One region of the Micromonospora sp. NPDC005174 genome, then DNA from elsewhere that is predicted to be linked to it. Evidence: riboswitches for the same ligand, from Rfam matches in the RefSeq annotation. Region 1 holds a riboswitch; the other holds the start of a gene.
The links. A riboswitch is a leader RNA that binds a small molecule or an ion and turns the genes downstream of it on or off. The one in region 1 is predicted to bind cyclic di-AMP.
Positions count from the first base shown of each region.

Region 2: another riboswitch for cyclic di-AMP. It lies ahead of ABZU91_RS02365 (transglycosylase family protein); the one in region 1 lies ahead of ABZU91_RS12380 (C39 family peptidase).

Region 1 covers NZ_JBEXIJ010000008.1:166,884-171,396, reverse strand. The annotation lists gene ABZU91_RS12390 (hypothetical protein) at 32-484, shown strand; gene ABZU91_RS12385 (hypothetical protein) at 697-1,467, shown strand; cyclic di-AMP (ydaO/yuaA leader) riboswitch at 1,752-1,892, shown strand; gene ABZU91_RS12380 (C39 family peptidase) at 2,126-2,974, shown strand; gene ABZU91_RS12375 (alpha/beta fold hydrolase) at 3,111-3,857, shown strand; gene ABZU91_RS12370 (CDP-glycerol glycerophosphotransferase family protein) at 3,854-4,513, opposite strand, start outside.
Region 2 covers NZ_JBEXIJ010000002.1:57,070-61,582, reverse strand. The annotation lists gene dinB (DNA polymerase IV) at 1-1,188, shown strand; gene ABZU91_RS02370 (hypothetical protein) at 1,309-1,656, shown strand; gene ABZU91_RS02365 (transglycosylase family protein) at 1,731-2,408, opposite strand; cyclic di-AMP (ydaO/yuaA leader) riboswitch at 2,408-2,578, opposite strand; gene htpG (molecular chaperone HtpG) at 2,800-4,513, opposite strand, start outside.

The sequences.
Region 1 (4,513 bases):
GTCCGGGCGGTCCCGACGGTAGCGTGAGGACGTGCTCCCGGTCGCGCTCACCTGTCCCCTGTGGTGGGTGGCGCGCTGGGCGGCACGGGTGCTGACCAGCCTCGCCGTGCTGTCGCTCGCCCTGGGCGCGGCCCCGGCGCTGCTGCCGGCATCGGCCGCAGCGGCCCCGCCGCCCACCATCGGGTCGCTCGCCCTCGCGGAGCCGCTCGGACCGTCGATCGCGGCCCTCACCGACCGCGCCGTCACCGACCGCGCGGCTCTCTCCGGCCGGGCCGCTGCCCAGCACGCCGGCGGGGACCCGGTCGCCGGGGCGCGGGCCGACGCCGGGCCGGCGCGGTCCGTCGACCCGCAGCCTGCGCTGAAGGATGCCTTGGCCGTCCTGCCAGGCCCGCCGGTGGCCGGCAACCAGGCCCGCACGGCCGCTGAGCCCTCGCTCCGAGCCGCCGGCCCGGCCAGCCGAGCCTCCCGAGCGCCGCCGGCCTAGCGGGTCACAGGCGGGGCGTCACGCCGTCCGGCGAGCGCCGAGTCGTATGCCAGACGCCGGTCTCTACCCGGCCACCGGACCCCCAGGCCGACCATTGGGCCCACGGGCCTGCCGTCGACCTGAGCGCCCCGCCACCGCACCTGACGACACACCGCCCGCACCCTCGCCGTGCGGCATCCCATCGCTGACGTGCTCATGCCGAGGAGCCGACCATGGAAACCGTCGTCTTCTACCAGTTCCTGACCGAGGTGCCCCAGGCCGCCGCCATCTGGTCGGCCCTGTTCCTGCTGGCGCTGACGGTCCTCGCCGTACTGGTGGCCCGCCCGGAGCGGGACTCGCCGGCGGCCGACCCGACGCCGCCGACCCCCACCGCCCGCGAGCTGGCCGCCGCGGAGATCGCCGACCTGCGCCGGTACGCCGAGGAGGTGGCCGTCGCCGCCGCCCGAGCGGCGCGGACCGCCCGACGCCGTCGCGCTGACTGGCTGGTCGCTCAGGACGAGGCGCAGCAGGCGTGGACGGCGTACGACGAGGCGGACACCGCGGCCCGCCGGGTCGCCACCGCAGGGGCGTTGCCGACTCCCCGGACCCCGCACACCCCCGGCGAGTACGCGGCCCGGGAGCGCTATCTGCACCGAGCCGCGATGGCGGCGTACTGGCGCGGGGAGCTGACCATGGCGCAGCTCGGTGACGTGTTCGGGCACCGGCGTGGCTGGGACCCCCGCCGACACCCGGTGGAGCAGGAGGTGCTGCTCGTCCGGGCGATCCGTGACGCGAGGCTGGCGGAGCACCGGGGGGCCGTGCAGCGGGAGCGGTCGGCCTGGCGGGACGCGGAGGTGGCCGCCGAGTCGGCGCGCACCCTCGCCGAGGAGGCGTACGCGGCGGCGGTGCGGTCGCGGCCGGGCCCGGCACGGTCACGGCGTACGGCGACGCGGGCGTCCCGTACGGCAGTCGTGGCGCGCTGGCGTCCGGCTCGGGCGGGTTGAGCCCGATCCGTTATGTGAGGCGCGCCACCGGCGGCGGAATCGGGCGACCGGCATCATCGGGGGCCATTGTTCCTGGCATTGCGGCGGCGTTGTCGGCGGCCTGTCCGGTTGTCGCCCACAGGTCCCGGCGGAACCGGTTGTCCCATCGAGTCACGTCAGCGGCAAGACGCGCAGAAATTGCGGGGCTAATCGATGTTTACGCAGGTGGGCGCGGCTTGGCAGAGTGCCCACCGGCCAGTACTGTCGTCCCGTCCGGTGCGGTAACCGATCGCAGGAGGCGACGCCGCGCCGACCCGCTCAATCGTGATCAACGAACCGGGGACCCACAGTAAGTCCGGGGTGAATCCGCGAGCCACGGCCCGCGGTAGGGCGATCTTCCCGCCCGAATCCGTCAGCTAACCCGGTAGGCGGTGACGGAAGGAGTTCCATCCTCGTGCAGCACCCCTCGACCCCACAGTTGTTCCCCCGCCTCCACGGCGTCGCGGTGTCCCCGCTCATCCGCCTCGTGACGGTGAGCTGACCCCCAGGGTCACCGCCTTTCCCGCCCGGCCGTGCCGGGTGTTCCCCTGAGCGGTCCACCATCCGCGGGCCACGGCCCGCGCGCTGGCGCCTGCCCGGATACCGGCCGAGCCCCGGTGTGCCGCTCACCCCCCGAACCGTGGAGGACCTCGTGAAGCACACCCTGAAGCGCCAGCTCCGTCGTCTCGCGACCGAGCGCCCGTACCAGATCGTCGCCGCCTCCGCCGCGGCCCTCGCGATCGCCACCACCACCGGCGCCCTGGTCGCCGGCGCCGCCGACGCCCCGGCCGGCCAGCACACGCCGACCACGGTCGCCGAGATGCGCAGTGACACCGTCGCCTCCCGTGGCGAGGTCCGGTCCGCGGCCCCGTCGCCGAGCACCGCGCCGAGCACCGCCGCCCCGGCCACCAGTGCCGCGTCGCCCGCCGCGAAGGCCACGAGCAACCCGGACCTCACCCGTAAGCCGACGCCGCCGAAGCCGCCCGCGACCAAGGTGCTCGACTACGACTACGAGGCGCAGAACACGTACTACAACTGCGGCCCGGCGGCCACCCGCAACGCCCTGAGCGCCAGCGGCATCGACCGTACGCAGGAGGAGCTGGGTGCCGAGCTGGGCACCACCGAGATGGGCACCAACTCGGCTGAGGACACCACCCGGGTGCTCAACGCCGAGGTGAAGGGCTCCCCGTACCGCACCCGCATGTTCGAGGGCGCGCCCAGCCCGGCCCAGATCGACCGCCTTGCGGCCGACGTCGTCAAGGCCATCACCGACGGCCGGGGCGTGGTGGCCAACGTCGTCGGCGACGCCACCGACACCGACGGCGGTTGGCACTCCTACGGCGGCGGGCACTACATCGCCGTCGTGGGCTACAAGGACAACGGCCGGACCGTGCGGATCGCCGACTCGGCGAACCCGGCCGACCCGGCGTACTGGGTCACCACGATCGACCTGGCCAACTGGATCACCAGCCGGGGCTACTCCGCCTGATCCAGGCGGACACCCCACGACGCCGCGGGCGCCGCGTCCCCACGAGGGGCCGGCGCCCGCGGCGTCTTCGTTGCCGGGCGGCGACCGCCGCTGAACGGCTCTCGTACCGGGCGGCGAACCGTGGGAGACTGCGGCCGTGGCGGAAGAACCGGGTGGTCAAGCCGGCCGTGAGCCGATCCTGTTGCTGCTGCACGGCATGGGGGCGACAGGTGACGTGTGGCTGCCCTGGGCACCACTTCTGGAACAGCACTGGCCCGGGCGGTGGTCGGCACCCGACCTCGCCGGCCACGGCTGGTCGGCGCCACTGCCGTCGTACTCCTTCGAGGGTTTCGCCCAGCGGGTCGCGCAGGGCCTGACCCCCGACGACCGCCTCGTCGTCCTCGGGCACTCGCTCGGTGGTGTGGTCGGCGTGGCGCTGGCGGCCCGCGCCGCCGGACTGCCGGTGGACGCGGTGGTGGGGCTGGGCATCAAGGCGGTCTGGTCACCCACGGAGCTGACCCGTGCGGCGGAGCTGGCAGCCCGTCCGGTGGGCTGGTACGCCACCCGCACCGAGGCCGCCCGCCGCTACCTGCGGGTCGCCGGTCTCGCCGGCCTCGTCGCACCGGACCACCCGATGGTGGACGCCGGCCTGCGTCAGGTCGACGGCCGCTGGCGGCTCGCGATGGACACGAGCGCGTTCGCCGTCGGCGAGCCCGACCTGGCCGGGCTGTTGGCCGCCACCGACGTGCCGGTGGTGCTGGCGCGCGGGGAGCACGACCCGATGGTCACCGACGCGCAGCTCAAGGAGTATGGGGTACCGGTCGTCACGCTGCCCGGCCTCGGGCACAACGCCCATCTGGAGGACCCGGCGGCGGTGCTGGAGCTGCTGGAGCCGTACCGCTAGGCGGGTGCGGGCGCGGGCAGTTCCCGCGCCGACGTCAGCTCCCGGCGGGCCGCGGTCAGGAAACCCTCGGCGTACGACTCGGCCGGGAAGTCGCCCAGGTAGCGGCGGCGGGTGACCCAGCGTGCGTCGGCCAGCGGGTCGGTGTCCAGCAGGGCCGTGAGTACGACGTCCACGTTGGACATGTCGCGCCGCAGCACGTAGCCCGACCCGGCCAGTGGAAAGCGCTCGGTGAACCGGTCACCCTCGTCGCCCATGTCGGTGACCGCGTACGGCTTGCCGGAGTAGAGGTAGTCCGAGATCACCCCGGAGACGTCGGAGATCAGCGCGTCCGAGCGGTTGACGCACTCGGTCAGGCTCAGCTCCCGGGCCGCCGCCCCGGTGACGTGCTGCCGCCCGCTGCGCGCCCGGTCGGCGGCCAGCAGCTCGGTGAGCCGGCTCAGGTGCCGGGCCGACGTCGGGTTCTGCGCGGTGTACGGGTGCGCCCGCAGGATCACCGTCGCGCCGCGCTCCACCAGCCTCCGCAGCAGCGCCTCGGCCACCGGCAGCGAGCAGTAGTCGGCGTCGGCGTGGTGCCCGGTCCAGGTCGGGGTGTAGAGCACCGTCGGGTGGGCGAGCCCTCGTGTCGGCTCCTGGCGTACCTCGATCGACTCCACCTG
Region 2 (4,513 bases), on a different contig from region 1:
GTGTCGCCCGGTGCCAACATCCTGCACGCCGACCTGGACGCCTTCTACGCGTCGGTCGAGCAGCGCGACGATCCACGCCTGCGCGGCCGGCCGGTGATCGTCGGCGGGGGCGTGGTCCTCGCGGCCAGCTACGAGGCGAAGGCGCGGGGCGTCCGCAGCGCGATGGGCGGCCAGCAGGCACGCCGGCTGTGTCCGGACGCGATCGTGGTGCCGCCTCGGATGTCGGCGTACACGGCGGCGAGCCGCGCGGTCTTCGAGGTCTTCCGGCAGACCACTCCGCTGGTCGAGGGGATCTCCATCGACGAGGCGTTCCTGGACGTGGGCGGCCTGCGGCGGCTGGTCGGGTCACCGGCCGACATCGCGGCGCGGCTGCGCCGGGAGGTCCGTGAACGGGTCCACCTTCCGATCACGGTGGGTGTGGCCCGCACGAAGTTCCTGGCGAAGGTGGCCAGCGGGGTGGCGAAACCGGACGGCCTGCTGGTGGTCGCACCGGACGCCGAGGTGGCGTTCCTGCACCCCCTCCCGGTCGAACGGTTGTGGGGCGTCGGCCCGGTCACCTCCGCGAAGCTGCGGGAGCACCGGATCCGTACCGTCGGCGACGTGGCCCGGCTCGGTGAGGCCGCGCTGGTGTCGCTGCTCGGGTCCGGTGCCGGTCGGCACCTGCACGCGCTGGCGCACAACCGTGACCCACGCGCGGTGCAGGTCGGTCGCCGACGCGGCTCGATGGGTGCCCAACACGCGCTGAGTCGTACCCCGCACGCCCCGGCGGAACTGGACGCCATCCTCGCCGGTCTGGTCGACCGGGTCACCCGCCGGATGCGCGCGGCCGGGCGGTCCGGTCGCACCGTGGTGCTGCGGTTGCGCTTCGGCGACTACAGCCGGGCGACCCGCTCGCACACCATCGGCAAGGCGACCGCGGACACGACGCCGCTGCTCGCCGCGGCGCGCGCGTTGCTGCGGGCGGCCCGGTTCGAGATCGACGGTCGTGGTGTCACGCTGATCGGTGTGTCGGTGGGCAACCTGGACGACAGTCCGGTCCAGCCGGAGTTGCCGTTCCACCGCGACCCGGGCGCGGAGTTGGACGCAGCGGTCGACGCGGTCCGCGACCGGTTCGGCTCGACGGCGCTCACCCGTGCGGTCCTGCTCGGCCGGGAGCCGGGTGTCGAGATGCCGCTGCTGCCGGATTGACCGATCTGCGTGCGGTGTCCACGCGCCCAGTTGCGACAGGAGACACATCACAGCAGGTCGGCGGTTTAGCCGGCAGCCGACGGGTGACCCTTGTGGGGTACAGCCTGACGAGGGGGGCACATGTCCGACGACACCAGCAACCGATCGAGCCGCCGCGCCGAACGCCCGCACGACGTGACCGACCCGCTGCTCTGGCAGCTCGCGGTCGACGTGCTCGAGGCCCACGAGCCCGACGACGAGGGGCACTGCCGCAATCTCCAGTGCGCCGGCCAGGCCTGGCCGTGCGCGGCCCGCACGAGCGCCGAGCAGTCGGTGCGGCTGGCCCGCAGCACCCCCGACTCGGCCGAGATGACCGTCGACGGTGACGCCGCCGGCACCGGCTGGGCGACCGCGCCGGCACCGCGCTGGGGCTGGAACGGCGAGGCGGCAGCGCGCCGCGAGCCGAGGAAGGCCGCCTCGGCGGCGTGACGCGTACCGCGCGGAGACCAGCAGACGAACGAACGCTCGGCCGGTGACCCGGCCGAGCGTTCGTCTGTCGAGCGTCAGAGAGCGAGTCGCTGGCCCGGGAGGATCAGCCCCGGGTCGGCGCCGACCAGCTGCCGGTTGCGCTCGTACAGGGCCTGCCAACCGCCGGCCTGGCGGTGCCGCTCGGCGATCTCCGACAGGGTGTCGCCCGGCTTGACCACGTACGTGTCGCCGCTGGCCGCCGGGGCGGTCCGCTCGTGATTACGGGTCGCCGGCTGGTCGCCCCGCGACGACCGCTCCTTGCCGGCGGTGGACTTCGACGAGCCGGTGGACGACTTCGTCGAGGGCTTCGCGGTGGACTTGGTCGACGTCGTGGCGGAGCCGCCCGACGAGCCGCCCTTGCGGCCGCAGGTCGGCCACGCGCCGATGCCCTGCCCGTCGAGCACCTTCTCGGCGATCGCGATCTGCTCCCCGCGGCTGGCCAGGTCGGCGCGGGCGGCGTACTTCGTGCCGCCGTAGCCGGCCCAGGTGCCCTGGGAGAACTGCAACCCGCCGTAGTAGCCGTTACCGGTGTTGATCTTCCAGTTGCCGCCGGACTCGCACTGGGCGACCGCGTCCCAGTTGACGCCGGCCTGGGCCGGAGCCGCCGGGCCGAAGAGGGCGACGGCGCCGGTGACCGCGCCGACGGCCAGGGTGCCGACGGCGACGCGGCGGGTGGTGACCCGTCGATGACGGGGTGTGTACGCAGACGTCATGGTTCGTTCCTCCACGCCGGCGAGGTGAGCTGTCGGGTTCGGGCCGAGGAGCCCGGCCGCACGGTGGCGGCTTCACCCCGAGGTGACATGCACCGAGGAACGTTGGGTCCCCCGCTCCTGCCCGGGTTCTGTTTCCGACGACCGGGGGCAGGATTTGGCGTTGCCGGTCGCGGCGTCCACGGTGGTGGACCCGACCGACGGTAGGCACGGTCGGTGACGGTCGCCCACCGCTTGTGAAGTTGTTCACCGGCCTACGCGGGGCGCTCCGGCCAGCGGTTGCGGACGACGTCCACCTGTGCACCGACCATGATGGACCGTTTCCGATCAGGGTCGACGTCCACCTGCCAACCGGCCGGCGGACCCCCGGATCGGGTCCGCCGGCCGGGGGTGATCAGAGAGTGCGCGCCAGCCGGTCCGCGAGCGTACGGGTGAAGCGTGCCGGATCGGCCAGCTCACCGCCCTCGGCGAGGACCGCCAGGCCGTACAGCAGCTCGGCGGTCTCGGTCAGCGCCTCCGAGGAGTCGCCCTGCTCGTGGGCCTTGCGCAGCCCGGCGACCAGCGGGTGACCAGGATTGATCTCCAGGATCCGCTTGGTCGTGGGGACCTCGTGCCCCATCGCCCGGTACATCTTCTCCAGCGTCGGCGTGAGGTCGTGCGCGTCGCCCACCACGCAGGCCGGCGAGGTGGTCAGCCGCGACGACAGCCGGACCTCCCGGACACTGTCGGCGAGGGTCGTGCCGAGCCACAGCACCAGCGCGCCGAACTCCTGCCGCTGCTGCTCGCGCTCGGCCTCGGCCTGCTGCTTCTCCTCGTCGGTGTCGAGGTCGACCTGGCCCTTGGCGATCGAGCGCAGCGGCCGGCCGTCGTACTCGCCGACCCGCTCGATCCACACCTCGTCGACCGGGTCGGTGAGCAGCAGCACCTCGTGACCCTTGGCCCGGAACGCCTCCAGGTGCGGGGAGTTCTCGATGGTGGCCCGGGACTCGCCGGTGGCGTACCAGATGTCGGTCTGGCCGTCCTTCATCCGCGAGACGTAGCCGGCCAGGTCGGTGGGCTCCGCCGCGTCGTGGGTGGAGGCGACCGACAGGATCTCCAGCAGGGTGTCGCGGTTGTCGGTGTCGTCGATCAACCCCTCCTTGACCACCGCGCCGAACTCGGTCCAGAAGGTGCGGTAGCGCTCGGGGTGGTTGGCCTTCAGGTCCTTGACCGTGGCGAGCACCTTGCGGACCAGGCGGCGGCGGACGATCTGGATCTGCCGGTCCTGCTGGAGGATCTCGCGGGAGATGTTCAGCGACAGGTCGTGCGCGTCGACGACACCCTTGACGAAGCGCAGGTATGTCGGGACCAGCGCCTCGCAGTCGTCCATGATGAACACGCGCTTGACGTAGAGCTGGACGCCGCGGCGGCCCTGCGGGGAGAACATGTCCAGTGGGGCGTGGCTGGGCAGGAACAGCAGCGCCTCGTACTCGAAGGTGCCCTCGCCCTTCATGTGCACGACCTCGAGCGGGTCCGCCCAGTCGTGGCTGACGTGCTTGTAGAACTCGTTGTACTCGGCGGCGTCGACCTCGTCGCGGGAGCGCGCCCAGAGCGCCTTCATCGAGTTGAGGGTCTGCACCTCGCTGGTGGCCGCCTCGCCCTCGGCGCCCGGACGCTCGACGGTCATCCGGATCGGCCACGCGATGAAGTCGGAGTAGCGCTTGACGATCTCGCGGACCGTCCACTCGGCGGTGTAGTCGTGCAGGTTGTCCTCGGTGTCGACCGGCTTGAGGTGCAGGGTCACCGAGGTGCCCTGCGGCGCGTCGTCGACGGCCTCGACGGAGTAGGTGCCCTCGCCGGCGGACTCCCAGCGGGTGCCGCCGGTCTCGCCGGCCTTGCGGGTCAGCAGGGTGACCCGGTCGGCGACCATGAACGCGGCGTAGAAGCCGACGCCGAACTGCCCGATCAGCTCCTGCGAGGCGCGGGCGTCGGCGGACTCGCGCAGCTGGCGCAGCAGCTCGGCGGTGCCGGACTTGGCGATGGTGCCGATCAGCCGGACCACCTCGTCGCGGTTCATCCCGATGCCGTTGTCCCGGACGGTCAGCGTGCGGGCGTCCCGGTCGACCTCG